Regions from separate parts of the Roseovarius sp. Pro17 genome, predicted to be linked through region 1. Evidence: riboswitches for the same ligand, from Rfam matches in the RefSeq annotation. Region 1 holds a riboswitch; the other holds the start of a gene.

Region 1 (15,171 bases):
CGAGACGCTTGATCAGGTCCTGATAGCGGGCAACATCCTTGGACTTGGTGTAGTCCAGCAGTTTGCGGCGCAGGGCGACCATTTTCAGAAGGCCACGGCGACCGTGGTTGTCCTTCTTGTGGGTCTTGAAATGCTCAGTAAGGGTGGTGATGCGCGAGGTAAGGATGGCGACCTGAACTTCGGGCGAACCGGTGTCGCCTTCTTTGGTCGCGAATTCCTTCATCAAGCGGTGCTTTTCTTCGACGGTAATCGACATCGGGATCTCCTTTTAACGAGGGTTGCGGGCGCAAGCCGGGATGTCGTCCAGCAAGGTCCATAGAGAATCTGCGCGCGGGCCAAGGAACCGCGCACCGGGCGCATATAGGGTAATTGCGCGGGCTTGAAAAGGGCTCAGATACTGGCAGCGGCCGGTTCAGGCACGCGGCTAGCCCCCGACGCAGCCTACAGCAGCGCGCCCGCGGGCAACTGGCTGGACCCGATCAGGGTGATATGCCCGGCGTTCAGTCCCGGCGCGTTGTTCACCGATGCGATCTGTACCCCGTTCAGCATTATATGCTGAAGGGTCGAATCGTTTGGATCAGGGGTCAGGTCAACGTCGGGCTCGTCCCCGCTTGCATCGTTGTAAACCACCATCAGTGTATCCTCGCCCGGCGCAAAGTCCAGAATTTCTGCCTGATGCTCGGCGCTCAGCCAGTCACCCAGCAGCACGGTATCGGCCCCATCGCCGGTGGTCACAACATCGCCTGCGCCAGCCGTGATCATGTCCGTGCCGCCGCCCCCGTTGAGGAAATCCATCATATCGGTATCAGCCCAGTCGTCCGTATCGGGATCGTCCTCCAGCCCCGAGAGCGTGTCGTCACCCCAGCCGCCAAACAGCACGTCATGGCCCGCACCGCCGCGCAACTGATCGTTACCCAGACCACCATGCACCGCATCGTCGCCCGCGCCGCCATCCAGCGTGTCGTCGCCCGCGCTACCGACAAGGCTGTCGTCACCAGCTCCGCCCGACATCGTGTCGTTATCACCATGACCGAACATGTTATCGTCGCCATCTTCGCCCAGCATAACGTCGTCACCGGCGCCACCATGCAGCGTGTCGTGGCCCGCACCGCCAGCCAATGAATCGGCGCCGAAGGCACCCCACAGTTCATCGTCGTTCAATCTGCCCGACATGGTATCATCGCCGTCATAGCCGTTGGCTACATCGCGCGCGTCCGCCCCATCCAGCAGGTCGCCCTCGGGCGTACCGACCGTGATACGCTCGGCGGCAACTTTATTGCTCTTGGCCTCACGGGTGTCTTGGGTATCGCTGTCAATTTCAGCATCACTGCCTGCTGGCGGGGCCTGATCGCTGGCTTTCACAGATATCTCAGCACCAGATCCTTTATCATCATCCCCGGCCAGATCATTGCCATCCTCAGCCTCATCCTTGAGAAAGTCGAGAATGCTGGTCCCGTTTCCTTGGGCGCCGACGTCGGCCACGGCCTGCTCGTCTGCGTGATCTTCTTGCTCAGAGACATCCCTATCAGCACTAGAATCGTCGTCCTGCTCCGCGCTGAGACCCATGAAAGCGGTCGCACCCAACGCCATCATTCCCATCAGGCCCGCAAGAAGCAGCATGTCACAAATCCCAATCGTCCAAAGCTAACCATTCCGGAACACACATCTTTTGAACAGATGTTTCTAAACAATTGGTTAATCGCTTTGCGACATTTCCCACAGCTCGGGCTGGCACGCATAGGCAATATAAAGCGGGTGACGCGGGTGTCCGTCCTTGGTCAGGCCCAGATGATGCAGGCGCGTGCCTGCCCCGGCCAGCAGCGCCATCGTGCGTGCGCCCCGGTCCAGATGCGCGCCATGCGTGCCCCAGGCGGCGATGTTGCTGTCGGCCCAGACGCACCCCTCCAGAATGGCAGAGTCGTTGGCCGGGCCGACGGGATCAACGGCTGCGCGCATGTTGCGCGGGTCGGTGTCGCGCCAGGCAAAGATGTTGGTGACTCGAAACGCGCCAAACCCCAGCGCCCGCGCGCGCCGCTCGCAGCGCTCGACCGTGGGATCGTTCTGCTGCTCGGTCGCGGTTGACGGGTTCAGCATGATGAAATGAACGCGCTTGCCCGCCTTGTCCCAGACGCGGGTCAGCGCATAGCGATAGCGCTCGCAATCCGAATAGATGGCGATGGAATCCGCATCGCCCTTTTGATGCGTGCGCGTGATCATGCAGGATCCACAAAGACGCGGCTGGGATGCAGCTCGCCAGCCTTGTAGATGCCGACCGCTATCGCGCGACCCTCAAGCGAGGCCCAGCATTCGTCGCCGTATTCGGCGTCGCCGGGGTAAACCATACCGGGATTGCCATTGCGCAGCTTGGCCGCGCCCTCTTGCGTGCAGCGCAGCTCGGGCAGGTCGGTCAGACCCACTTCCAGCGGCAGAATATGTGCGTCCAGCGCCGGGTCGTGCGCCAGCGCCTCGATCTTCTCCAGCGTTACGCCCTCGGTCGCCTCAAACGGGCCCGACCAGACGCGGCGCAGCCACGTTACATGGCCGTAGCAGCCCAGCGTCTCGCCCAGATCGCGGGCGATGGCGCGCACATAGCCGCCCTTGCCGCAGACCATTTCCAGCACCGCGCGGTCGGGGTCCGGGCGATCCACCAGCAGCAATTCATCCACCCACAGGGGCCGCGCGGCCAGCGTCACATCCTCGCCGTCGCGGGCCAGTTTGTAGGCGCGCTGGCCGTCGATCTTGACTGCCGAAAATTTGGGCGGCACCTGCATGATATCGCCAACGAAGGCGTGCAGCGCCTCTTTGATTTCGTCATCAGAAGGGCGCGTGTCGCTGGTCGCAATCACTTCGCCCTCGGCATCGTCGGTATTGGTTGCCGCGCCGAAACGCACTTCGAATTTGTAGGCCTTGAGGGCGTCGGTGATGTAGGGCACCGTCTTGGTCGCCTCGCCCAGCGCGACTGCCAGAACACCGGTCGCCTCGGGGTCAAGCGTGCCTGCGTGTCCCGCCTTCTTGGCTTGCAGCGCCCAGCGCACTTTGTTGACGACAGAGGTCGAGGTGATGCCCGCAGGCTTGTCCACGATCAGCCAGCCGGAAATATCGCGCCCCTTGCGTTTGCGTGCCATGCGTGTCGCCCCATGCTGATGATAGGCGGGGGCTAGCCCAAGGGCTGTTGGCTGTCAATCGCGCGCGGGGCGGCCGACCATTCCGCCGGCAGCCGAACAGGCACCCAACCAATCACGCCCACCTAAGGCGTTCGGCGCAAAAACCGGCTCACAAATGCGAAACGTGCTTATTCGTCCGGCTGCACGCGCGTCACGGTGCCAACAATCGGCCCCATGGGAAAGCCGACGTCGCTACGCTCCAGTTCCGGCGCATAGAGCTTTGAGATATTGCCGTCGAAGTACAACGCCTGAGGCAGCTTTAGATGATCGCGAAACATTCGCCCGAATGTATGGAAATTCACCGCCGCGTCCGAGATCGCAAAGACCGCGCGCGTTCCGCCCTCGTTCGTCCCGACACCGTTGCGCACATATAGACTGTCGCTATCGACCAGAAACCTGGGATGCAATTCGCCGTCGATCACCAGCATCGGCCCTGATTGCGTGGCATCGCGACACGTCGGCGCCTCACGCACAAACCGCAGCGTCTCGATCACGTCGGCGCCATCCTCGCGGATGCACAACACGCCATTCGGCAGCAGGCCGAAATTGCCCGGCCCCTCAGAGGTGACGATGCCCGCCTCCTCATGTCCGTCCTCAACGTAAAGGCCAACGGGGCGACGATCCGAATGATACATTCCGGCATTCATGGCGAAATTGAGCGCAGCACCCTCATCCGCCAGCATCGCATTGGTGCGGCTGAAACTGCCCAGTGTCTCACCGTCCTGAGACTTCAGGAACAGGCGCAAATCCTCGTCCGCCATGTCCACCTCGCAGATGGAATAACCCACCCCCTCGAACGTGTCGCGGCGGCACTCGGCGCCCGCCGCCTGCATCGGCAACAGCGCCAGCGCAGCGGCCAACCACGCCCTAGTCATCCAGATCCCGCTGGACGTCGCCGCGCGAAAACAGGCGCCGGGTCTCGTCCATCTGATCGAACGTGGTATCCAGGCGAAACCTTAGATCGGGTGCGAATTTCAGCCCCAGCTTCTTGCTCATGACACGGCGCAACTCGCCTTTGTTGCGCGCCAGCAGGCCGACCAGTTCGTCCTGCCCCTCGCCGCCCAGTGGCATGACATAAGCGGTCGCGATCTTGAGGTCCGAAGACATGCGCACCTCGCCCACCGTCACCGACATGCGGGAGAGGTCCGGATCGTGGATATCGCCGCGCCCCAAAACCTCGGCCAGTGTGCGGCGCACATTTTCGCCCACCTGAAGTTGCCGCTGCGTCGGGCCGGAGCCATCATGAGATTTGTTCTTTGCCATGGGTCTGCATTTAGTCGCTCCGCCGCCCTTTGCCAAGCGACGATGCCCACGCTATCAAAGGCGTGAAACCAACGGAGGCGGGATCATGACCACAGGACCGGGCATAGCAGTGACAGGCGCATCGGGCCGGATGGGCCAAATGCTGATCCGCACCATCACGGATAGCGGGCGCGCCCACCTCGCCGGCGCAGTCGAGCGGGCAGGTCACGCATGGATCGGTCGCGACGCGGGCGAGGCGATGGGCGGCGCGCCACTGGGCGTCACGGTGACCGACGACGCGCTTGAGGCATTCGCCCCCGCGCAGGCCATCATCGACTTTACCGCCCCCGCCGCCACAGTCGCGTTTTCCAAACTGGCCGCGCAGGCCCGCGCCGTGCATGTCATCGGCACCACCGGATTTTCCGAGGCAGAGCTGGAAGCATTGAAGCCCGCCGCCCGCCATTGCGTGCAGGTCCGCGCGGGCAACATGAGCCTTGGCGTCAACCTGCTGACCATGCTGACCGAGAAGGTCGCAAAGGCGCTGGACGACGATTTCGACATCGAGATCGTCGAGGCGCATCACAATCAAAAGGTCGACGCCCCCTCGGGCACCGCCCTGATGCTGGGCGAGGCTGCGGCGACCGGGCGCGGAGTCGCGCTGGACCATGTATCGGACCGCGCCCGCGACGGCATCACCGGGCCACGTGAGCGGGGCCATATCGGGTTTTCCGCCATCCGCGGCGGCGATGTGGTGGGCGAGCATGACGTAATCTTTGCCGCGGCGGGCGAGCGGATCGTTCTGCGCCATATCGCGACCGATAGGGCGGTGTTCGCGCGCGGCGCTTTGAAGGCGGCGCTCTGGGGTCAGGGAAGGCCGCCGGGGGCGTATGATATGCTGGATGTTTTGGGGTTGGGGTAAGGGTCTATTACGCATCCCTCCAAGGGTTTCGCCCCGCCCATGGCCAACGTGCATTTTGATAATTTGTCGATCCTGCTGCGGGGATAGTAGCGCTTTCCATGAAACCAAAGATAATAACGACACTGAAAACCTATGACCGCGAACAGTTCACCAGCGACCTGATCGCCGGCGTGAGCGTGGCGATGGTTGCTTTGCCACTCAGCCTTGCCATCGCCATCGCATCGGGGGCGGGGCCGGAAAAGGGGCTGGTGACAGCAATCGTTGCGGGGTTCCTGATCTCGTTTCTGGGTGGCAGCCGTGTGCAGATCGGCGGGCCGACGGGTGCGTTCATCGTCGTCGTCTTTGGCGTCATTGCAAATCACGGATATGACGGGCTGGTTCTGGCCACGCTCATGGCTGGTATCATTATGCTGGTTGCGGGCTACCTGAAGGCCGGAAACCTCGTTGCCTATGTGCCCGAACCCGTCATCAACGGATTTACCATCGGCATCGGGATCATCATCGCGACCAGCCAGATCAAGGATTTCTTTGGCCTGTCCATGGCCGAGGTTCCGGCCGAATTCATTGCCAAGACCCACGCGCTTTGGGCCGCCCGCGATACTCTCAATCTCTATGCAGTCGCGATCGGCCTCGCGACCATGGCCATGATCGTCGGACTGCGCCGCGTCGCCCCCAGGTTTCCAGGACTGGTCGTCGCTGTTGGGCTTACCTCGGTCATCGTCGCCATCGCATATCTACCGGTCGATACGATCTTTTCCCGTTTCGGCCCGTTGCCCAGCACGCTGCCCATGCCCGCCCTCCCGGACATCAGCGTCGAGCGGATTATCAGCCTGCTGCCTTCGGCCCTGATCATTGCATTCCTTGCGAGCGTCGAATCGCTGCTGTCGGCGATGGTCGCGGACAAGATGATCGGCGGCAAACACAGGCCAAACGCCGAGGTTCTGGCGCAGGGCTTTGCCAATATCGGATCTGCCCTCTTTGGCGGCTTGCCTGCGACCGGGGCCATTGCCCGCACGGCGACGAATGTGCGCGCTGGCGGCAAGACGCCCGTTGCCGGGGTCATTCACGCGCTGACGATTCTGCTGGTCATGCTGCTGGCGGCGCCTGTGGCGGGCTACCTTGCCATGCCGGCCCTTGCCGGTCTGCTGATCCTGACGGCCTGGAACATGAGTGAGCCGCATAAATGGCGCGGCTACATGCAAACGCGCGTCTCGGATCGTGTGCTGCTGATCCTGACGCTGGTTCTGACCGTGTTCGCGGATTTGACCGTCGCCATTGGTGTGGGTGTCTCGGTCGGTCTTGCTTTGCGGCTAAGGCGAAGCAATGCCGATATTGAAAAGGACTGGACGACGCCGGACCGCTAAGCGGTGGGGCATATTCATGCAATCACGCACGTCCAGATATAGTTGATCCAACGCCTATTCACGGTTCCGCATGATATTCGCGTCCATCGCCGCCAGCCCCGCATCCAATCCCGTCCGCCCAAACCCAATCCTGAAGCGATTCTGCGGCGTTTCACCCAATTCCGAGCGGTAGATCGTACTCGGCAACACCAACACGCCGCTTTCCTCCACCAAGCGCCGCGCGAATTCCTCGACGCCCTCCGGCCCCAGATACCGCGGATAGCCCATGCACGACCCCTGAGGGCGCTGCCATTCGAACAGGTCCGGATGGCGGGCAAAGAACGCGTCCCATTTCGGCAGGTTCTCGTCCACGATGGCATTGTTGCGCGCCAGCAGGCGATCCCGCGCCTTTAGCGCGATGCGGGCCAGATGTTCGGACGGGCCGGAATTGCAGATCGACAGGTAGTGCTTCATCCGCTCCATGCGGGACAGCACGTCGCGGTCCTGACACGCGATCCAGCCGATGCGCAGGCCGGGCAGGCCGTAGGATTTCGACATCACGCCCAGCGATAGACCGCGCTCGTATTCATCAGCGATAAAGGGCAGATGCGCGGCACCACTTGGTCCCAGCCCATTGAAAATCTCGTCATGCAAGATCCAGATACCATGTTTGCGGCATAGCTCGATCAGCGCGCGATAGCGGTCCAGCGGCAGGATCGCGCCGGTGGGATTGTGCGGAAAGTTGATCGTCACCAGCCGGGTGTTAGGCCGGATCGCGACGGCAATCCGGTCGATGTCCAGCGACCAGCCATCCTGGGGGTCCAGCGGCACGCCTGTGGCCTCGCAAATCATGCTGGGCAGTGTTTCGTGCGACTGATAATTCGGCGTGACCACGATGGCATGATCGCCGCGCTCCAACAGCACGGAATTGGCGGCGAATATCCCCTCGCTCGCGCCCGCAAAACAAAGGATATCATCGGCGGATTGCGCGGCATAGGTCGCCGCGATCTCGGCCCGCAGCGCCGGTTCCCCCCATGTTTCGGTATAGCCCAGCCACATGTTTTGAAACGCCGCGCGATCCTCATCGCTGGCCATGCCGAGCAGATCGGCCAGTGACACGCTCTCGGCGTCGGACGCGGTCATGTGGTGGCGGGCGCTGAACTCCCACTTGGCGAAATGCGTCTCCAGCCGGAAATCGGGTAGTGCTGGCACAAGGGCCTCCTTTTGGTGTGGGGCGGGTGATCCAATGCGCGAGGCGCGCCGTATATGGTGTGAAACCATAGCAGGAAGCAAAAGTCATGCGCTCTGTCACATCCATCGCCTGCGCCGTGTCACTCAGCCTATTCGCAGCGCCGGCACAGGCCCAATCGTTCGAGGCCGTGACGACGCGCGATGCGTTCGTCGCTGCCGTTTCGGGACGCGCCCTGACGCGGCTGGGCATAACCCTGTCCGTGGCGCCCAATGGCGAGATCAAGGGCCGCGCCTTCGGCTCGCCCGTCACCGGCGCGTGGAACTGGCAGGGCGGTTATTTCTGTCGCGATCTTTACTGGGGTGCGGACCGGCTGGACCCCAATTGCCAGACCGTAAAGATCAGCGGCGATACGATCCGGTTCATATCGGACCAGGGCAAGGGGCGCGGGGCCGATCTGACGGTCAAATAGCGCCTAGAGCGTTTCGAATTCAGGTTGTGCCTCGACTTTACTTCGACACGCTTTAACGCTGCCAGAGATGAAAGTGATGCGTCGGGCCGTGACCATGGCCAACACTCAGCCGATGCGCATCGGCGATGGCGCCGGTGACATAGAGTTTGCCACGCTGGACAGCATCCAGCAGCGTAAGGCCCGCCCCCAGATGCGCCGCGATGGCCGAAGACAGGGTGCAGCCGGTGCCGTGGGTGTTTGGGCTGTCGATGCGCGCGCTGTGCAACCATTCGGTGCCACCGCTCCACATCAGTAGATCGGGGCTGTCCGGACCATCCAGATGCCCCCCTTTCAGCAAGACCGCCCGCGCGCCAAGGTCCATCAACCGCTCGGCATGTTCGGCCATCTCACCGGTATCACGCGCCTCTTTGCAGCCCAATAGATCAGCAATCTCGGGCAGGTTCGGCGTGATCAGCGCCGCCATCGGCAGCAGCAGGCGGCGCAGCGCATCGACCGCCTCGGCGGCCAGCAGCCGATCACCGCCCTTCGCGACCATCACCGGGTCGAGCACGATGGGCGCATTCACATCCGCCAGCGCGTCCGCCACCGCACCGATGATGGCCGCATTGCCCAGCATCCCAATCTTGACCGCGTCGATGCGGATATCGTCGCGGATCGCAGTGATCTGGGCCGTGATGATGTCCGGCGTCAGCAGCTGCACCGCTTGCACCCCACGGGTGTTCTGCGCGGTCAGCGCGGTGATCGCCGCCATGGCGTAGCCGCCATTGGCCGACATCGACTTGATGTCCGCCTGAATACCGGCGCCGCCCGACGGATCGGACCCCGCGATAGAGAGGATATTGGGGATCATGCCGCCTCCCATTTTTCAATCAGCGCGCGCGCCGCGCGGTCCATGTCCTGCGCACGCGATATTGCCGAGACGACTGCAATACCCGCCGCGCCCGCCTGCCGGATGGCCGCCGCGTCCCCCGGCCTTATGCCGCCAATAGCGACGCAGGGCAGCGGCGCGGCGGCGATGATCTGTGCCAGCCCGTCCATGCCCAGCGGCTGCGCCGCATCCGGCTTGGTCGCAGTCGCGCGCAGGGGACCAACGCCAAGATAATCGACACTATTTGGCGGGATAGAGCCTAATTGCTCCAGTGTTTCCACCGAAAGCCCAAGGATCATATCCGGCCCGATCCGGCGGCGAATGTCGGCGATATCACCGTCGCCCTGCCCGACATGCAAGCCATCCGCGCCAATCTCCAACGCCACTCCGATCCGGTCGTTGACGATCAGCGCCGCACCGGCAGCGCGGGTGATATGCAGCAGTTCACGCGCCAACGCCGCAAAATCAGCGTCGTTGGCATCTTTGTCGCGCAGTTGCACAATCGGCACGCCTGCCGCAACGACCGCGCGCACCTGATCGGGCACAGATACCGGCGCATCTGCATCGGTGACGAAATAGACCGGACCCAGCCTCATGTCGCCTCGATCCGCGCGCGGGCGGTTACGTCATCAGGCGTCAGCGCATGAAGCGTGTCGATAAAGGCGGTCTGAAAGCTGGCTGGTCCGACGGCTTCTGCCCCCGCTGCCTCACCCGCGACGCCGTAGTAGGCCAGCGCGGCGACAGTGGCGGGCAGCGCGGGCTGACCCACTGCAAAGGCGGCGACGAGGCCGGTCAATGAACAGCCCAGAACGGTGACGCGCGGCATCAGCGCATGGCCGCCCGCGACGCGGTAGGCGGCCTCGCCGTCGGTGACAAAATCGACCTCGCCGGTCACGGCGACGACGCCGCCCGTCTGACGGGCCAGTGCACGCGCCGCGTCCTCGGCGTCGGCGACGGCATTGGCAGCATCGGCGCCCTTGCCCGCTGCCTCGGCCCCCGCCAGCGCGATGATCTCGGACGCATTGCCGCGAATGATAGTGGGCTTCAGCGCCAGAAGCCGCGCGCCTGCATCGCGGCGCAGCGCGGTTGCGCCCACTGCAACAGGGTCCAAAACCCAAGGCTTGCCCGCGTCCACCATGACCTTGGCGGCCTCTTCCATGCTGATGACCCATTCAGGATCGAGCGTGCCGATATTGACGCTTAGCGCATCGGCCAGTCCCGCGAATTCAGCCGCTTCGCCGCGCGCATGGGCCATGGCGGGGCTGGCACCAGCGGCCAGCATGATATTGGCCATGACGTTCATCGCAACATAATTGGTGATGTTCTGCACCAGCGGCGCGCGGGCGCGCATATGTGCCAGATATTGTCCTGCGTTATCCATCTTTTCCCTCAGGCCGGGCGAGGGATAGGCAGGCGGCCAAGGCCTGATACGGCCCTCGTCGCGCGCAACTTCCTCCGCCGGCATTATCCGGTTCAGGTTCTAAGGGTGCGTCTCAGCCCCGCTATTCGGGGCGCCCCTGTTACCCGGCTAGGATGGGCGCGCGCAGCTACGCCGTCAAGCGTCGAAACCGCGCAGATCAGAAGTCTATCGCGATACCCTTCTTCTCCCAATCGCCGTAGCGCACGGCCTCAAGGCCGTCCTTGCGTCCGCCCAGTTCCTTGGGCAGGTCCGGCGCATCCGCATGTTTGCGGCGCTCTTCGGCCTCGGCGAGGGCGCGCTGCGCTTCGGGTGGCAGATCGGGACGGTCCGTCATGGCATGGGTTCCTTTGCTCGCATGCCCTTGATATACGCCCTCGTCGCCATTCAGCAAGGATTTGCCATGTCCCCGCCATCGCCGCGCGCTGCCGCCGTTCACCTGTTGGATCAGATTCTGGGCGAACACCGCCTGCTGACCGAGCTGTTGGCGTCCGGCGCGCTGGACCGGCTGGATGCACCGGGACGCGCCCGCGCCCAGCGCCTTGCCACGCAGACCCTGCGCGGAATGGAACGCGCGGACCGCCTGTTAAAGAAACACCTGCGCAAGCCGCCGCCCCTGCATGTGATGAACATCCTGCGGCTCGGCACGACAGAGCTGTGCCTTGGCGGCGACGCGCATGGGGTGGTCAACGATTGTGTCAGCATGATCGCGGGGCATAAACGCTTTGCCACGCTAAAAGGGCTAGTCAACGCCGTCCTGCGTAAAATCGCCACAGACGGCCCCGCCGAATGGGCCATCCTACGTGTGCCGCACCTGCCCAAATGGCTGCGCGCACCGTTGTCCGAGGCCTATGGCGCTGAGACGGTCGCGGGTTTTGAGGCCGTGCATTTCGCAGGCGCGCCGCTGGACCTGACGCCCAAAGGCGATGCGGCCGCACTGGCTGAGGCGCTGGGCGGCACTGAAATGCCGACCGGATCGGTCAGGCTACAACAAGCCGGGCAGATAAGCGCCCTGCCCGGCTACGATTCGGGCGACTGGTGGGTGCAGGACGCGGCCGCCGCCATCCCCGCCCGCCTACTGAACGCCCAGCCCGGAGAGGCGGTGCTGGATATGTGCGCAGCACCGGGGGGCAAGACGCTGCAACTGACGGCCGCGGGCGCGGATGTGACCGCGCTGGACATATCAGACGCCCGCATGGCGCGGGTGCGCGAAAACCTGACGCGCACGGGGCTGAACGCTACGTTGGTCACCGGTGACGCGCTGACCCATGAGGGGCAATATGACGCGATCCTGCTCGACGCCCCCTGCTCGGCCACTGGCACGATCCGCAGGCATCCCGATCTGCCACACGCGCGCGACGGGTCCGAAATTGGCGATCTGATTGCGTTGCAAGCCGCAATGCTGGACCGCGCGCTAGGCCTGTTAAAACCCGGCGGGCGAATGGTCTATTGCACCTGCTCGCTGCTACCAGACGAGGGCGAATGCCAAATCGACGAGGCGCTGATCCGACATCCCGCACTCAAGGTCGATCGCGATGCACTGGCTATGCCCGGCATCGACCCCACTTGGATCACCGAAGAAGGCGGACTGCGCCTGCGCCCCGATTATTGGGGCGATCAAGGCGGCATAGATGGCTTTTACATCGCGCTCCTGCGGATCTGACGCGATTTTCACAATCCCTCGGTGACTTGGCCGCGACTGCGCGGTATGATCGCGCAGAGAGGCGCCAACAAGAGCGCCCGGAGACGAGGCGCATGGCAACACCCGGCACTTACGGCGCGAACTGGACGAGGGCGATGAACCGCATCACCGCGCGGCGCGCGGCTTGGGCGCGGCCTGTGACTGCGTTTGTTTCATCCCCCGAGCCGCGCACGATCGGCAGTTTTGCCCGCGGGCGACAGCTATCGGCGGGCAATTTCTTGTTCGCCGGGCATCTGATCGAACGACCCGATCTGGCAATCTGGGATCTGAACCCGCCAGGACCCACCTTTGAGGCGGAAATGCACGGATTTGGCTGGCTCGACGATCTCGCGGCGGCGGGAGACGGGCCCGCGCGGGCCTGCGCGCGGGAGTGGACGTGGGAGTGGATCGCGCGCCACGGCGGTGGGCGCGGCCCCGGCTGGACGCCGGATTTGACCGGGCGGCGCCTGATCCGCTGGATCAACCACGCATTGTTCCTGCTAACCGGGCAGGATCGCGCGGTATCGGACCCATTCTATCGCTCGCTAGCGCAGCAGACGCTGTTTCTGGGCAAACGCTGGCACGCTACCGCGCCCGGCCTGCCACGGTTCGAGGCGCTGACCGGCCTTATCTATGCGGGCCTCGCGCTGGAGGGGATGGAGGGTCATGTGGCCCCAGCCGCCCGCGCGCTGGGGCGCGAATGCGAGGCGCATATCGGCGAGGCGGGCGTCCTGCCTACCCGCAACCCCGAGGAATTGCTAGACGTTTTCACCTTGCTCACATGGGCCGCCGCCGCGCTGGACGAGTCAGGCACACCCCCGCCACCGTCCCTGACGGCGGCGACGCAGCGCATCGCGCCGACGCTGCGCACGCTGCGGCATTCTGACGGCGGGCTGGCGCGGTTCCACGGTGGCGGGCGCGGGCTAGAGGGTCGGCTGGACACCGCGCTGGCTGCCAGCGGCGTCAAGGGGCGGCAACCGGATGGGCTGGCGATGGGCTATGCACGCCTCAGCGCGGGGCGCACATCGCTCATCATTGACGCCGCCCCGCCGCCTTCGGGTGCTGCATCCGCAGGCGCACACGCCTCGGCGATGGCGTTCGAGCTAACGTCGGGGCGCCGCCCGGTGATCGTCAATTGCGGCTCGGGCGCCAGCTTTGGCGTTGAATGGCGACGGGCGGGACGCGCGACACCGTCGCATTCAACCCTCGTAGTCGCAGGCGAATCCAGCGCGCGGCTGGGCGCGACGGGGACGGATGCCGAATGGCTGACGCACGGGCCCAGCGACGTGCCTATCCAGATGAGCCATGCCTCGGACGGGCTGCGCTTTGAGGGCGGGCATGATGGCTATGTGCGTCGCTTTGGCCTGACGCACGCGCGCACGATCGAGATGACCTTTGACGGGCGCGGCGTCGCAGGCGAGGACATGCTGCTGGCGATGGACCTCGAGGACAAGCGCCGGTTCGACGCGGCGATGGACACGCACGCCATGCAGGGCGTGCCCTACCAGATCCATTTCCACCTGCATCCAGAGGTGGACGCGAACATCGACATGGGCGGCGCTGCCGTCTCGCTGGCGCTGCGCAGCGGCGAAATCTGGGTATTCCGTACCGACGCGCGCGCACGCATCTCGTTGGAACCGTCAGTTTATCTGGAAAAATCACGGCTCAAACCGCGTGCGGGTAAACAGATAGTTTTATCCGGGCGCGCGCTGGAGTATGCGGACCGCATCAGATGGTCGCTCGCCAAGGCGCAGGATACCCCGATCAGCATCCGCGATCTGGCGCAGGACGCGCCATTCCCGGCACCAGACGACGACTGAACGACGATTGAACCGCCAGAACGCAGGACCGCCCATATGACCGATATCGCCCCCATCCGCCGCGCCCTTCTGTCCGTCTCGGACAAGACCGGGCTTATTGATCTGGGCCGCGCGCTGGCCTCGCAGGGTGTCGAACTGCTTAGCACCGGCGGCAGTGCCAAGGCGCTGCGCGATGCCGGGCTGGACGTGCGCGACGTGGCGGACGTGACCGGCTTTCCCGAGATGATGGACGGACGCGTCAAGACACTGCACCCGGCGGTGCATGGCGGCCTGTTGGCCCTGCGCGACAATGACGAACACGTAAAGGCGATGGAGCAGCACGGCATAGGCGCAATCGACCTGCTGGTTGTGAACCTCTACCCGTTTGAGAGCACGGTCGCAGACGGCGCGGATTACGACACCTGCATCGAGAATATCGACATCGGCGGCCCCGCGATGATTCGCGCCGCCGCAAAGAACCATGGGTTTGTGAACGTGGTCGTCGATGTCGAGGATTACGGTCCATTGCTGGACGAAATGACTGCAAACGATGGCGGCACGACGCTAGCCTTTCGCCAGAAACTGGCGATGACAGCATACTCGCGAACAGCGGCTTACGATTCGGCTGTGTCCACTTGGATGGCCGCACAGCAAGGCGATATCGCCCCTCGTCGCCGCACCGTCGCTGGCACATTGGCCCAAGTGCTACGGTATGGCGAAAACCCCCATCAATCCGCCAGCTTTTATACCGATGGCAGCGCCCGCCCCGGCGTGGCGACAGCCCGCCAGCTACAGGGCAAAGCGCTGAGCTATAACAACATAAACGACACCGACGCCGCGTTCGAGCTGGCCAGCGAATTCGCCACAGCAGACGGTCCCGCCTGCGCGATCATCAAACACGCCAACCCCTGCGGCGTGGCCCGCGCGGGGACGCTGAAAGAGGCCTACATGCGCGCCTTTGACTGCGACCGCACCTCGGCCTTTGGCGGGATCATCGCGCTGAACCAGCCGTTGGACGGCGCCACCGCCGAGGAAATCGCGCAGATATTCACCGAAGTCGTCATCGCCCCCGGCGCA
Region 2 (15,171 bases), 1.1 Mb from region 1:
CATGGTCCAGTTGCCGCTGCCAAAGAGGCTGACGTTGTCATTCTCGACCACCATTTGGGGGCTGAAACCTTGCCCGCTGCGCTGGCCGTGGTAAATCCAAACCGGCAAGACGAGTCGGGCGATCTGGCGCATTTGTGCGCTGCCGCCGTTGTTTTCCTGATGCTGGTCGAGGCGGGGCGCCAGCTGCGCGAGGCGGGCCGCAAGGGGCCGGACCTGATGGCGATGCTGGATCTGGTCGCTTTGGCGACGGTGGCTGACGTGGCGCCGCTGATCGGCGTCAACCGGGCTTTCGTTCGGCAGGGCCTGCGCGTCATGGCCCGACGCGAGCGGGTCGGTCTGGTCGCGCTTGCTGATGTGGCGCGCATGGACAGCGCGCCCAGTCCCTATCACCTGGGGTTTCTCATGGGACCGCGCGTCAACGCGGGTGGGCGCGTCGGGCGCGCCGATCTGGGCGCGCGGCTTTTGGCCTGCGACAACCAGCACGAGGCGCAGGCTATGGCCGAACGGCTCGACCAGCTGAACACCGAGCGGCGCGAGATCGAGGCAGGTGTACAAGCCGCAGCCATGGCGCAGGCCGAGGCGCGCGGGTTGGACGCGCCGCTGGTCTGGGCCGCAAGCGAGGGTTGGCATCCCGGTGTCGTGGGCATCGTGGCAAGCCGCCTCAAAGAGGCGGCGAACCGGCCCTCGATCGTGATCGGCTTTGACGGCGATATCGGCAAGGGATCGGGCCGCTCCGTTTCAGGTGTCGATCTGGGCGCTGCGATCCAGCGCCTTACCGCCGAAGGTCTGCTGATGAAGGGCGGAGGGCACAAGATGGCGGCGGGTCTGACCGTCGCGCGCGATCAGCTGGAGCCTGCCATGGCACGGCTGAGCGAGCTGTTGACCAAGCAGGGCGCCGGGACAGGCGGCGCTGCTGACCTAGCGCTGGACGGGCTGCTAATGCCCGGCGCTGCAACGCCCGCGCTGATTGAAGCGCTGGATGCCGCCGGGCCATATGGCGCCGGCTCGCCCGCCCCCCGTCACGTCTTTGCCCAGATGCAGATCACTTTTGCCAAACGTGTGGGTGAACGCCACCTCAAGATCCGCTTTGGCGATGGCACCGGTCCGCAGTTGGACGCCATCGCCTTCGGCGCGTTCGACGGGCCTATCGGCCCCGCGCTTGAGGGGCATGGTGGCGCGCGGTTTCATCTGGCCGGCCGACTGGAATTGAACGTCTGGCGCGGCCGTCAAACGGTGCAGCTGCGCCTTGAGGACGCCGCTCGCGCCTGAGCGCCCGGACACCACGCCGAAACCATCCAAAGATTTCGGTATAGTGGCGCGATTAGATGTAGAAACCCCCTTGCGCAGGCGGGCAGATTTGCCTAGGAACCGCTCACACAGCGCGTGGCCCGTTCGTCTATCGGTTAGGACGCCAGGTTTTCAACCTGGAAAGAGGGGTTCGATTCCCCTACGGGCTGCCACCTTATCCTACACACATCGAATTTTCGATCTGCTTCCGCGCAGGCCGCAAGAGTGGGGCGAAGCTGCGTCTCTTGTCATGGCGCGCCAGCGGCCCCTCAAAGTCTGCGTGATCGACATTGCGACACCAACATCTTCTGCATATCCGCTAGATCAAGATCCGCCTCGCAGGACGGAGAGCGATCGGGGATAAATGCAAGAGGCTAAACCATGCACGGCTGCGCGCCCGGCACAGGAGGCATTTCAACGCGCCCATCCGCCTGATCAATCGGCGTCCATCGCCCTTCTTCGGTCGCGTTTTGTCCGGTTTCATGTCGGTTTCGCTTGAGGCGGGCGTGAAACTGACCCACAAATGGCCTCTAGACCGACGCCCCAGATCAGGAGTTCGCGTGTCCCTCTTTCTCATCGCCCTATTGCCGTTCCTTGGGGCGTTGTTGCCCGGACTCATGAACTCGGCAGGCCGTCAGGCGTGCGCAGGAGTAACGTTCACGGTCACGGCGTTGACGCTGATCGGCCTCTTGACAAATGCGCCTGCGGTGCTTGCGGGCGAGGTGGTCACGACCGGCATCAATTGGATCCCCGCTATCGGCCTGAACGTGACCCTGATGCTGGATCCTCTAGGGTTTTTCTTTGCCTGCCTCATTCTCGGGATTGGCCTACTGATCATCGCCTACGCACGTTTTTACCTCGCGCGCGGCGACAATATGGGCGAATTCTTTACCTACCTCCTGCTGTTCCAAGGGGCGATGGTAGGTATCGTTCTATCTGATAACATCTTGCTCTTGCTCGTATTCTGGGAGTTGACGTCACTGTCATCCTTCCTGCTGATCGGCTATTGGAAGCATCTGCCCCAAGGGCGCCAAGGCGCGCGCATGGCTCTGACCGTCACCGGAATGGGCGGGCTGGCGATGATCGCCGGGATGCTGATCCTGGGGCAGATTGCGGGCAGCTATGATCTAAGCGTGATTTTACAACAGCGTGACCTTATCCAGGCCTCGCCGCTCTATCTGCCCGCTCTGATCCTGATCCTGTTGGGCTGCTTTACGAAATCGGCGCAGTTCCCATTTCACTTTTGGTTGCCACACGCGATGGCCGCGCCGACGCCGGTATCGGCTTATCTACACTCGGCCACGATGGTGAAGGCCGGGATTTTCCTGATGGCGCGTATGTGGCCGGTGCTGTCGGGGACGCCGGAATGGTTCGTCATCGTTACCAGTGCGGGCCTGATCACGATGGTGCTGGGCGCTGTCATTGCACTGTTCAAGCACGACCTCAAAGCGCTGCTGGCCTTTTCGACGGTGTCGCATCTGGGTCTCATCACCATGCTGCTGGGCACCGGGACTGCCTTTGGCGCGATGGCGGCAGTGTTTCACATCCTCAACCATGCGACGTTCAAAGCCGCGCTGTTCATGACAGCGGGCATCATCGACCATGAGACGCACACACGCGACATTCGCCGCCTCGGCGGCCTGCGGCATTTGATGCCGGTCACATTTGTCATTGCGACGCTCGCCGCGCTCTCGATGGCGGGAATCCCCCTGCTGAACGGCTTCCTCAGCAAGGAAATGATGCTGGAACAGGCCGAGCACACCACCCTCTTTGGTGCACATTGGCTGGTTCCGACGCTGGCGGTGGTCGGCTCGCTTTTCTCGGCGGCCTACTGTTTTCGCCTGATCGCGCATGTGTTTCTGGGCTCCAAGCGTGACGATTATCCTGCCACTCCACACGATCCGGGCGCAGGTATGTGGCTGCCCCCCGCGCTGCTGATGATCCCCGTCGTGGTGATCGGCGTCGCGCCCTTTGTCGCCGAACCGTTCGTCAAGCTGGTGACCTCGGCAGTTCTGGGTGATGCAGCAGCCGTGCCCAAAGCGCATTTCAAGATCTGGCATGGGCTGACCCCTGCCCTTTACATGTCGTTCACTGCGGTCGCGGGCGGCCTTATCATGCTGGCGCTCTTTGCCCCTGCCTTGCGCCTGTGGGACGCCGCCCCCCGCCCCGAGGCCAAGGCGATCTTTGACCGCATCATCGGCTGGGCCGTCGCGGCCTCGCGGGCCATCATCCATCCCCTGCACAACGGCGCATTCTCGCGCTATGGCGCGATCATGGCGACCACAGTTATCGTCGCGGGTGCCTACGCCTGGAAAACCGGCACCATCGGCCCCGCCGCCCACCAGATGCAACCGGTCGACATCATTTCGCTGGCCGGGTGGCTGATGCTGGTCGCGGCAACCTGCGGGTTGGTCTTTTTGCATCGCAATCGCCTGCTGTCGCTGATCTTGCTCGGCATCGTGGGGCTGATGGTCTCCGTCGGTTTCGTGCTGTTCAGTGCGCCCGATCTGGCCCTCACGCAATTCACCGTCGAAGTGGTCACGACCATTCTGATGCTGCTGGCATTGAATTTTTTACCCAATCGCACACCTATCGAATCCACCGTGCTGCGCCGCACACGCGACGGGGCCATTGCCATCGCCGGGGGCCTCGGGGCGATGGCAATGTCGTGGTACTACCTGATGCGCGATCCGGTCGCGCAGTCGATTTCGGAATTTCATCTGGCGAATTCCTACAAAGGCGGGGGCGGCACGAATGTGGTCAACGTGATTCTCGTCGACTTCCGTGGCTTTGACACGTTTGGTGAAATCATCGTGCTGGGGATCGCGGCCCTGCTGATCTATGCGCTGACCGAGGCGCTTCTGGCCAGCCCCGCACGTGCCAAGCTGCTGAATCGAAAGCCGGATCAGCCGCGCGCGGGCGACATTCACCCCCTGATGATGGTCATTCTGACACGTGTGATCATGCCGGTGGTGCTGATGGTCGGCTTTTACATCTTTCTGCGCGGCCATAATGAACCCGGCGGGGGATTCATCGCCGGTCTGATCGTGTCGATCGCGGTCGTGATGCAATACATGGCAAGCGGTTTCAGCTGGGCGTCGGCGCGGCTGCGCTATCCCTATCACGGCGTCATCGGCACCGGCGTTCTGATTGCAGGGCTGACCGGCATCGGATCATGGTTCTTTGGCAAGCCGTTCTTGACCTCGGATTTCGTATATGTTCGCATCCCGCCCTTTCAAAAGTTTGAGCTGGCCACTGCCGCCCTTTTCGATCTGGGCGTATTTCTGGCTGTAGTCGGCGCCGTGATGCTGTCGCTCGAGAGCTTTTCGCGGCTCGCCCGCCGGGCGCATGTCGAAGACAGCGATCACGCAATGGATATCGACCCTTCCCGCGAGAACCCGCAAGCGCCGCGTCGCACAGTGAAGGAGGTCTGATATGGAACTGCTCGTCGCCTCCGCCATCGGCATCCTGACCTCTGCAGGGCTTTACATGGTGATGCGCCTGCGCACCTTTCCGGTGATCATCGGCGTGTCGCTGCTGACCTATGCGGTCAACGTGTTCCTCTTTGCTTCGGGGCGCCTGACAATCGGCGCGCCACCCATCCTCAACGACGCGGGGACCTACACGGACCCGCTGCCGCAGGCGCTGGTGCTGACGGCCATCGTGATCTCGTTCGGGATGACGGCGGTGGTGGTGATGATGGCGCTGGGCTCATACCTCGGCGCGGATGACGACCATGTGAACGATCCTGCCCCAGAGTCGCCCCAACGTCCCGAAGAAGGGGACGCGGCATGAGCCACTGGATCATTCTGCCTATCGTCCTGCCCGCGATCCTCGCGCCCTTTCTGGTGCTGGCGGCGCGCCATCATTTTGGCATTCAGCGAGCGCTCTCTACCGCTGGCGTTCTGGCGCTGATCGCCCTTACGACCGGGCTGGCATGGCAGGCGGCGGACGGGACCGTCACGATCTATCAGCTGGGCGACTGGGCGGCGCCCTTTGGCATCGTGCTGGTTGCCGACCGGTTGTCGACGATGATGGTGTTGCTGACCGCCGTTCTGAGCCTTTTCGTGCTGCTCTACGCTATCGGTTCGAAATGGGACGCGCGCGGGCGGAATTTTCACGCGCTGTTCCAGTTCCAGCTGATGGGGATCATGGGCGCGTTCCTGACGGGCGATTTGTTCAACCTCTTCGTCTTTTTCGAAGTGTTATTGATCGCGTCCTACGGCCTGATGATACACTCGGGCGGCGTGGTGCGCCTGCGCGCGGGCGTGCAATATGTGCTATTCAACCTGCTCGGCTCGACCCTTTTCCTCTTTGCGCTGGGCGCGCTCTATGCGGAAACCGGCACGCTGAACATGGCTGACCTGGCAGTGCGCGTTGCGCAGATCGACGTCGGCTCCAGCGTGGGCATCCGCGTGGCGGCGGTGCTGCTGATCCTCGTCTTCGCGATCAAAGCGGCCATCGTGCCGTTGCATTTCTGGCTGCCCTCCAGCTATGCCGAGGCGCCGGGGCCGGTCGCCGCCCTCTTTGCCATCATGACCAAGGTGGGCGCGTACGCAATCATCCGCGTCTATACGCTGATTTTTCCGCCAAACCTCGACGTGACGGCAGGATTGCACGATTTCTGGCTGCTACCGGCAGCTCTGGCATCAATCTCCATCGGCATGATCGGTGTGTTGGCCGCGCGGCATTTGGATCGACTGGTCGCGTATTCCGTCATCGGCTCAATGGGGATGGTGATGATCGCCACGGCGCTGTTCACTGCCGAGGGGATCGCAGCGGCCCTATACTACATCATGCACTCGACGCTGGCGGCCGCAGCGCTGTTCCTTATCGCGGACCTCGTGCGCACCGGGCGCGATGATCTGGAACTGCGCGCGCAGCCGCCCGTATCCGGTGCGGCACTGACGGCGGGGATGTTCTTTGTCGGGGCGATCGCCGTGGTTGGCCTGCCGCCCCTGTCGGGCTTCACCGGTAAGCTGTTGATCCTTGATGCCGCCGTGCAGTCGCCGCTGGTCGTCTGGATCTGGACCGTGGTGCTGGGCACCAGCCTGATCAGCCTCGTTGGATTTTCCCGCGCCGGCAGCGTCATCTTTTGGAAGGCCGAGGCGTCGCCCCATCCCGAAGACGCCGAGCGCGCCCCGGCACCGGGCGCGCTGGCTTACACGGCGGTCGGCGGCCTGCTGGCGATGCTCATCGCACTAACCGTCTTTGCCGGACCAGCGCACCGCTATACAACGGCGATCTCGACGCAACTCTTTTCTCCGGCGCCCTACATTGATCGGGTGCTGGACACGAAGGGCAAGTTAAGCGACCCGGCGGAGGGACATTGACATGAAACGCGCATTTTACTGGCTGCTGCCACACCCGTTGCTAACCCTTCTACTGACCGTGGTGTGGGTATTGCTTCAAGGCACCCTTTCGCCCGGCATGGTGGTGTTCGGCCTAATCCTGGGCATACTGATCCCGTGGGTCACCTCGGTCTGGTGGCCGGACACGCCGCATGGTTTCCGCCCATGGCGCATGGCGATCTATATCGTCATAGTGCTGTGGGACGTCATGGTCGCCAACGTGCAAGTCGCCTGGATCGTCCTGACCAAACCCAACGCCAAGTTGCGCCCGGCATGGGTGGTCGTACCCCTGGACCTGCGCCAGCCCGAGGCGATCACGGTCCTCGCGGGCACCATTACGCTAACGCCCGGCACCGTCTCGGCTGACCTTTCGGACGAGGGGCACAGCCTACTTGTCCATGCCCTGCACACCGACGACCCGGACGCAGTGCGCGACGATATCAAGCACCGCTACGAGCGTCGCCTGAAGGAGATTTTCGCATGATGTTGGCCACCGACATGATGAACATCGCGCTATGGATCGCCTTTGGCGCCATTGCCATTGCGCAGATCATGGCGATGATCCGGCTCGTGATCGGGCCCGGAACGGGCGACCGCATTCTGGCGCTGGATACGATGGTGGTGAACGCCATCGGCCTGATCGTTCTGCTGGGCATCGCGCAGGGCACAAGGATTTACTTTGAGGTGACACTGGTCATCGCCATGCTGGGTTTCGTCAGCACGGTGGCCTATGCGCGCTTTGTGCTGCGGGGGGACATCATCGAATGATCTGGGAAGTCATCGTCACCTACGCGGTCGCCATATGTCTGATCATTGGTGCCGCCTTTTCGCTGATCGGCTCAATCGGACTGCTCAAGTTCAACGATTCCATGACGCGTCTGCACGCCCCGACCAAGGTCGGCACGGTCGGCATCGGCGCGTTGCTGCTGGCATCGATGATCCATTCCTACCTGACTGGCTATGGCGCGCTGCACGAATTGCTGATCATGGCATTCCTCTTTGTGACCGCACCAATCTCGGCCAACTTCATAGCCAAAGTAAACCTGCACCGCCGCGATTGCGACATGCCCCCCGCGCCGCCGCAGGACGAGACCTGGTCAACCCTCAATGTCCCCGAGGCCGATCTGGAGTTGCAAGAGCAGAAAGACGCCTGACAGGCATGGAGCCCCTGACTGCTGGAGCGGTGTGCCGGCGCAACTCACAACTATGGTTACTACTTTGTACAGCACCCCAAATTGCCAAAAATGTTGGCAGCATGGTGTGATCGGCTTGCCGCGCGACCACTCCGGTTCGGAGCCGAGATTTTGTGCCAGGCATTGCAGGAAGCGAATTGGCCCAAGACCGGTCGGAGCGACGACTGTCGCACACAATTTCTATTGCCATCGCGGTGCAATTTCGCGGTCGAAACACCCTAAGCCATGACAAACTATTCGACCTGGCGGCGCCTCATGTGCCCAACATCTTCGGCAGACAAGGCACCAGCATCGCGTAGCTCCTCAGTGAAGGGCACGTGGCAACCACGACCGCGGTGCTTGGCTGCGTAGAGGGCGATGTCGGCCTCCTGCATCATCCGGGCCATATCTGGGCGCGCGTAGTCGCACGACAGCACCGATCCTGCACTGGCAGATATGCGAAAGACCTGCCCCGCATAAACGATCGGCTGTTCCAGCCGCGCGATCACGCGCGTGGCGATGTCGCGTACCTTCTCAGGATCGACCAGCCGCTTGAGCGCCAGCACGAACTCATCGCCGCCCACGCGTGCCACCGTATCGTCGCTGCGGGTCTCTTCGACCATGATGCGCGCCACCTCGCACAAAACATGATCGCCTGCGGGATGGCCACCGGTGTCGTTAACCGCTTTGAAAAAGTCGAGATCAATATGGATCAGAGCAAAATCCTGCTCCATTTCGGCCTGCCGATCCAACACGTAATCCAACGCGCGCCGGTTGCGCAGACCGGTCAGCGTATCGGTATAGGCTTGCTCTTCGGCGGCGATCATTGCGCCTTGCAGTCGCAGGTTCAAAGTGCGCGATGCCTCCATCGCGGCATTCTTGGCCTCTACCAGATAGAGCATCTCGACGGCGAGGTCGGTGGGGGCGAAGTCGCTTCCGGTCAGACCGAATTCACGCACCGCTGCAACCACCGATATGCCAAAGGACAGGTTGACCAGCGCGCCACCTTCAGGCCCAGAACCGGGCGGCAATGGCACTAGAACCCCCTTTAAATCAACACGTGCGCCGTTGCGGATGCGCAGATACATCTTGCCGCCAGCGCTCGCCGTCATCGCGCGCATCGAGCCGTCACCGCGCGGTCGCTTGACCTCGAAAAGTTCGGCAAACCGCGCGCCAATCAGCGGCGTCTCGGCGAATAACTTCAACAGGGTCGGCCCCGCATGTGTCACATGCCCCGTCTGGTCGAGAACCACATGCATTGGGCAAAGCACGTCCATCATCGACGCATAAGCCGCGTTCGTTTCGAACGTATCAGCAACCGCGCTTGCGGGTTGTGCTTGGATCGGGTCGCTTTTCATCATCCGGTCCCCGCCGCCAGTTCAAAGGCGCGTCCGCTGGCATGTTCAGCCGACAGCAGCCGCACCTCAATAATCTCGCACCCCCCGCGCATCCCCATGTGTTGTAGCAAGGCCAGCGCGCCATAATCGTCTGCCAAGGCCCTTAGCAACCCAACAATCACGTGACCGAAACCGGGCGCATCGCCCCGGCAACTAACACTATAAAAATCTGCGCCATGCTCGCGCAGTTCCAGTTCGGGAAGGTCCAGATCAGGCACGGCAAGGCGCGCCCGCGCCGGGAGATCGTCCAGAGAGTGCAGGAATTCGGCAAAGGTCGGTCCACCGAACCGCAACAGGCGGCGCAGCGCCTCGACCTTGGGGTGCGAGACCAGATAGGTGCCGATATCCTCTAGGATATCTGGCAGCGGCCTGTCCAGAATGGCGGCAAGCGCGTCCAGCACATGGTGCGTGACGTCAGGCTCATAGCTGAGCATCGATTCGAATTCTGTAAATTCCAGCCCAGCGCCGCGCATAACGGCGCCCCAAACGTCGCGCCCGTAGGTATCGCGAACGAACCGCTCTATGGCCCGGTTGATAAGCCCGTGCATCACATTCTCCGCTGCATCCGCCCTCAGATATGCATGAGCGGTCTTAACAAATGGCAAACGCGTCTATTTTTGAGGAAACAGTTGCATGCCTCCGACATCCAGCACGCTTCGCGGCGCAGGCACTATACGAAAGCGGCCCTCGAGAATATCGGTCACGATCTGAGGCTCGGCAGAGGGGTAGTTGCCCGAAGCAAGGTCTCGCGCGCTTCCTTCGCTTATCAACACGCCGTCTTGCAATGCGTACGAGGCGATGCGCACGCCGCTCCCGGCCGTTATGAAAAACCCAAGCACTTGCTCGGCGCCGTCTTGCGGCTCGAACGGGGCGATGACCATCACACAGCCGGGATGTCCGCCCGGCGCGCGTCGATTGCAGGCTTCATGGATCGAGACCCGGTCGTAACCGTCGAGCGCGTCCAGTGCGCCGGGCGGCAGGCTGCGCCCTTCGGGGCGTAGGGGCACGATGCCAGCAAGCGGCGAGATAGCAGCGTCGCCAGTTGGGCTTTGGTAGTCCCATCTCACCTCGGTGCGGCGCGCCTTGTTGATCAGCGTCAGCAAATCCGTATCATCCTGCGCGCGCGCCTCCAGTCGACTAAGGCCGCGTTGGCCCGCCTTGCCCCAGTCATGCGCCATCTCCCACAGCGCCAGTTTTTCAGGCAGCACCCCTTCCGTTGCGCGCGCGAGTTGGCTAGAGGTCGATAACCGCTCGGCGTTCAGCAATGGCGTCAGCCACGCGGCTGCGATAACCAGCGTCAGCAGCGCCATGCGGCGGTTGACACGGCGCTGCTCGGCACGCCACGCCCGGCGGCGCAGAACCGCGCCCGCATAGGCCACCGCATAGATCGAGACGACACCCGCAGCGACCAGCGCCGCGACGCGATCGGGCGTCAGCCCGTATTGATCCACCCGCAGCCATACCGCCCACAGCGCCAGCACCGCCGGGACTGGCAGCATCACGCTGAGCACCTGGGCAGAGATGCGCATCACCGGGCCTTGCACAGACAACGGATCGTCGCGGTGAATGGCCGTCGTTACCAGCGTGATCCCCGCCACCGTCACCGCCATCAGCGTAGCAGCCGCCGACAACTGGCCAAAGAGGTTGCCCAGCCCGCGAAAGGGCAGCGCGGCCACGAACACGGCCAGCACAATCAGCAGCGCAGGCAGCAGAACGCGCAAGAGTTGGATTACCAGAAAGGGCGAGACGTAGTCGCGCAGCTCATGCACAATAGCAAGGCCGAGGCCCAGCGCGAGGCCGCTGACGAGGTAGGGCACCGGCTCGATGTCGATCAGGTCTTGGATGATATTTAGCCCGACCAGCCCCAAAAGTGCGTCCGACAAAAAGAGCACTGTCCAGACCACTCCGACGAACAACCACGCTGCCGCCGTACGCACCACCAGCTCCCATGCGGCGTCAAAGAGCAGGCCGTAGTGCCGCCAGCCTCCATGCCGCTGTAGCCCGGCCACCACGAAGGGCACCGATATCGACAATAGATATATAAACGCGGCCAGCGCGTAGCCCCGCCCGAGGAAACCCTCAACATCCGAATAGCGAAAGCTGGCCCAGAGCAGTAGCGCCGCCGCCGGAACCGCCATGCCCAGCGCCGCCGCCGCCGCAGGCACCAGCCGCACCGGTCCCAGAAGGCCCAGCAACACGCCAAAGAACCCGAGGCCCGACGACACCAGCAAAAGCACGATGCGCGCATTGTCGATCACGTCCGCAACGATCTCGATCAGTGCCCAAGCGCAAAGGCCCGCAATGGCGCCGATCAGGGCATAGGAAAGGCGTGTTGCAGTGGTCTGCGACTGGGTGGTTTGAGTTTGGGGGATCATGCGGCAAGGCTCCGTCTGTTTCGCGCACCCTAATGCGTTTCGTCACATAGTTAAATCGCGACCATTCGGCACGCCATGACAGCCCCGCAGATCGCCCCAGAGGGCGCTTGCAACCGCGCGCTGGCGCCGCTACGGTCGCGCCATCCGTTGGGGTGCTCCGTTTGTTCGGGGCTGAGAGGCGCAGATGCCGACCCATCGAACCTGATCCGGTCAATACCGGCGGAGGGAACGGAGCCTGCGACACGCGCACTATGCGCTTGCGCCCTATTCCGTCATCCACCCGCCGGCTTGGCCACAACTGCAACGCGGTCACGCGGTTGCGGGCGCTGGATACCGGATGGCCTGTGCATCCCCCCGCCCGTCGCCAAATGGCCCGCACCGACCCGGAGCCGCCATGAAAGCCCTCGCCCTCGCTGCCGCCCTTTTTGCCGCCACGCCCGCCCTCGCCGAGGACAAGCTGACCGTTGTTCTGGACTGGTTCGTGAACCCCAATCACGGCCCCATCATCGTCGCGCAGGAGCGCGGATATTTCACCGATGCAGGCCTCGCAGTCGAGGTCATCGCGCCAGCCGATGCCTCGTCTCCGCCCAAGATGGTCGCGGCCGGGCAGGCTGACCTCGGCCTCTCGTATCAGCCGCAACTGCATCTGCAGGTCGCCGAAGGTCTGCCGCTGATCCGTGTCGGCACGCTGATCGCCAGCCCGCTGGACTGCCTTCTAACGCTCGCAGACGGCCCCATCAAAAAGATCGAGGACCTCAAAGGGGCCAAGATCGGCTATTCCGTTGCCGGCGTCCAAGAGGCCCTGCTGAGCGCCGTCCTCGGCAACCACGGCATTGCGCTTTCGGATGTTGAGTTAATCAACGTCAACTGGTCGCTGGGTCCAGCGGTCATGTCGGGGCAGGTCGATGCCGTCATCGGCGCCTACCGCAATTTCGAGCTGAACCAGATGGAGATCGAGGGCGTGCCCGGCAATTGCTTTTTCATCGAAGAGGAAGGTGTGCCGCCCTATGACGAGCTGATCTATGTCGCCAATCCAGACACAATGGATCTCGCTGTCATCGCGCGATTCCTGCGCGCGACGGAACTGGCCACGCAATATATCGTCAACCACCCCGAGGAGAGCTGGGATATCTTCAAATCCACCTCATCCGAGCTGGATGATGAGCTGAATTCGCGCGCATGGGTCGACACGATCCCCCGCTTTGCCCTGCGCCCCGCCGCGGTCGATGTGGCCCGCTATTCCGATTTCGAGGCATTCCTGAGCGAGGCAGGTCTGATTGAGGGCACGCGCCCTGTTTCGCAACTAGCTGTCGATCCGGGCGCCCGTTGATGTATGGCACGACGTTCACCGCGTGGCGCGCTGAGGCAGCCGAATTATGGCACGCTTATACGCATCATCCCTTTGTCGAAGGGTTGAGGGACGGCACCCTGCCGCGCGAGGCATATCTGCGCTATTTGGTGCAGGATTACGTGTTTCTCATCCACTTCTCGCGCGCATGGGCGCTGGCGGTGACCAAGGCCGAGACGGTTGACGAAATGCGCTTTGCCGCGCGCACGTTGGATGCGTTGCTGAACGACGAAATCGCGCTGCATGTCGCCACTTGCGCGAATGAGGGTGTGGACGAAGCCACGCTCTTTGCCGCGCCCGAACTGCCGCAAAACATCGCCTACACGCGCTATGTGCTGGATGCGGGCCATTCCGGTGATTTTCTGGACTTGCTCGCCGCGCTTGCGCCTTGCGTCATGGGTTATGGCGAGATCGGCCTGCGCCTCGCCGCCGCGCGAAACGGCGCGCAAAAGAATGCGCCCTATGCCGACTGGATCGACACCTACGCCGGACAAGGCAACCAGCAGGTTTGCCACGAGGTCGGTGCGCTGCTCGATGGTGCCATCGCGCGCCGCGTCGGGCCATCGCCGCAGCAGACGCCCCGCTGGGCCACCCTGTCGCAACGCTTTGCTGCCGCGGTGCGCCTCGAGGTCGGCTTTTGGGACATGGGCCTGTCGGGATGAACGCCCCGGGCATCTCCCTGCATGGGCATGTCGCCGTCGGCGATGCGCCCCTCGTGCCGCAAATCGCGCTGGAGGTTGCGCCCGGCAGCTGGACCTGCCTTCTGGGGCCATCGGGTGTGGGCAAAACGACCCTGCTGCGCCTAATCGCAGGCATCGCGGATGAGGCCACGCTGACCGGCACCTTGACCGCCAGCGACGGCGCGCCGTTCAAGGGCCGCGTGGCGCTTATGGCCCAGAGCGACCTGCTGCTGCCATGGCTCAGCGTCCTCGACAACGTGATGCTCGGCGCACGCCTGCGCGCGGCCCAACCCCAACCGAAACGTGCCGCAGAGCTATTGGCCGAGGTCGGCCTCAGCGATCACGCCGCCAAACGCCCCGGCCAATTATCGGGCGGCCAACGCCAACGCGCGGCGCTGGCGCGCGTCCTGATGGAGGACCGTCCCGTCGTCTTGCTGGACGAGCCGTTCTCGGCGCTTGACGCGCGCACCCGCGCGCAGGTGCAGGACCTGACGGCAAAGCTGCTGGCAGATCACACCGTGCTGATGGTCACCCATGACCCGGCAGAAGCGGCCCGCCTCGGCGACGCTATCCTCATCCTCAGCGAAAGCGGCCTGCGCATGTGGCCCGCCCCACCGGGCGCCGCCCCCCGCGCGGTCGACGACACAAAAACGCTGGAAACCCAAGGCGCCCTGCTGGCCACATTGCGAGGTGAGCCATGAAACGCACTGCAAGCGTCATCGCCTCAACCCTCGTCGCCCTCGCAGCATGGCAGGCGCTTGTCCTGCTTACCGGTGTGCCGCGTTTCATCCTGCCCGGTCCCGCACTGGTGGCCGAAACCCTCTGGACCAGCCGCGCGCTGATCGCGCACCACACGATGATCACCGGGATCGAGGTGCTGGCCGGCCTCGCCCTTGGCGCAATCCTCGGCGGCCTGACGGCCATCGCGCTTGCCGCCTCACCCATCGCGCGCAACCTCGTGCGGCCCATGTTGATCTTTAGCCAAGCGGTGCCGGTATTCGCCCTCGCCCCGATCCTGACGCTATGGTTCGGCTATGGCATCGGGTCCAAAGTGGTTATGACGCTTCTGGTGATCTACTTTCCGGTGACGTCGGCATTTTTTGACGCGCTCATGCGCACACCGCAGGCATGGATCGACATGGCCCGCCTTATGAGTGCCAGCCCGGCCCGGATCATGCGCCATATTCGTATACCCGCCGCCCTGCCCGGCTTTGCCTCGGGGCTGAGGTTGGCGGCGGTCTATGCGCCCATCGGCGCGATAATCGGCGAATGGGTCGGGGCGTCCAAGGGCCTCGGCTATCTCATGCTGCTCGCCAGTGGCCGGGCCAAGACAGACCTCATGTTCGCCGCCCTGATCGTGCTGGCGGTCTTTGCCGTCCTGCTGCACGCCGGGGTCGATCGCGCCTGCCGCGCGACGCTGGACAGGAATGTCTGATGTCGCACCTCCTGGCGGCGCTCAATAGTCGGTAGGCGCGCCGCCTTCGGATTTGCGGCGAGCGACGAAGTCGGCCAGTTCCTCGCGGATGGAATCCTCCATCGGGGGCGGCTCAAAGCTGGCGAG

The links. A riboswitch is a leader RNA that binds a small molecule or an ion and turns the genes downstream of it on or off. The one in region 1 is predicted to bind thiamine pyrophosphate.
Positions count from the first base shown of each region.
Region 2: it holds a riboswitch for thiamine pyrophosphate, as region 1 does, so the genes downstream of both, U3654_RS02005 (ABC transporter substrate-binding protein) here and thiM (hydroxyethylthiazole kinase) in region 1, are expected to answer to the same signal.

Region 1 covers NZ_CP141179.1:3,456,904-3,472,074, forward strand. Annotated here, with positions in the region: gene rpsO (30S ribosomal protein S15) at 1-256, opposite strand, end outside; gene U3654_RS16670 (calcium-binding protein) at 442-1,620, opposite strand; gene U3654_RS16675 (DUF1643 domain-containing protein) at 1,696-2,217, opposite strand; gene truB (tRNA pseudouridine(55) synthase TruB) at 2,214-3,125, opposite strand; gene U3654_RS16685 (phosphodiester glycosidase family protein) at 3,293-4,039, opposite strand; gene rbfA (30S ribosome-binding factor RbfA) at 4,032-4,427, opposite strand; gene dapB (4-hydroxy-tetrahydrodipicolinate reductase) at 4,513-5,325, shown strand; gene U3654_RS16700 (SulP family inorganic anion transporter) at 5,424-6,689, shown strand; gene U3654_RS16705 (pyridoxal phosphate-dependent aminotransferase) at 6,744-7,880, opposite strand; gene U3654_RS16710 (dihydrodipicolinate reductase) at 7,967-8,329, shown strand; gene thiD (bifunctional hydroxymethylpyrimidine kinase/phosphomethylpyrimidine kinase) at 8,382-9,179, opposite strand; gene thiE (thiamine phosphate synthase) at 9,176-9,793, opposite strand; gene thiM (hydroxyethylthiazole kinase) at 9,790-10,578, opposite strand; TPP riboswitch at 10,631-10,726, opposite strand; gene U3654_RS16730 (DUF1674 domain-containing protein) at 10,775-10,951, opposite strand; gene U3654_RS16735 (RsmB/NOP family class I SAM-dependent RNA methyltransferase) at 11,018-12,277, shown strand; gene U3654_RS16740 (heparinase II/III family protein) at 12,370-14,115, shown strand; gene purH (bifunctional phosphoribosylaminoimidazolecarboxamide formyltransferase/IMP cyclohydrolase) at 14,152-15,171, shown strand, end outside.
Region 2 covers NZ_CP141179.1:404,064-419,234, reverse strand. Annotated here, with positions in the region: gene recJ (single-stranded-DNA-specific exonuclease RecJ) at 1-1,269, shown strand, start outside; tRNA gene U3654_RS02055 (tRNA-Glu) at 1,386-1,460, shown strand; gene U3654_RS02050 (monovalent cation/H+ antiporter subunit A) at 1,848-4,721, shown strand; gene U3654_RS02045 (Na+/H+ antiporter subunit C) at 4,723-5,082, shown strand; gene U3654_RS02040 (monovalent cation/H+ antiporter subunit D) at 5,079-6,620, shown strand; gene U3654_RS02035 (Na+/H+ antiporter subunit E) at 6,622-7,122, shown strand; gene U3654_RS02030 (K+/H+ antiporter subunit F) at 7,119-7,406, shown strand; gene U3654_RS02025 (Na+/H+ antiporter subunit G) at 7,403-7,792, shown strand; gene U3654_RS02020 (diguanylate cyclase domain-containing protein) at 8,065-9,171, opposite strand; gene U3654_RS02015 (heme NO-binding domain-containing protein) at 9,168-9,755, opposite strand; gene U3654_RS02010 (DUF4153 domain-containing protein) at 9,819-11,582, opposite strand; TPP riboswitch at 11,721-11,827, shown strand; gene U3654_RS02005 (ABC transporter substrate-binding protein) at 11,977-12,912, shown strand; gene U3654_RS02000 (TenA family protein) at 12,909-13,592, shown strand; gene U3654_RS01995 (ABC transporter ATP-binding protein) at 13,589-14,311, shown strand; gene U3654_RS01990 (ABC transporter permease) at 14,308-15,045, shown strand; gene U3654_RS01985 (trimethylamine methyltransferase family protein) at 15,067-15,171, opposite strand, start outside.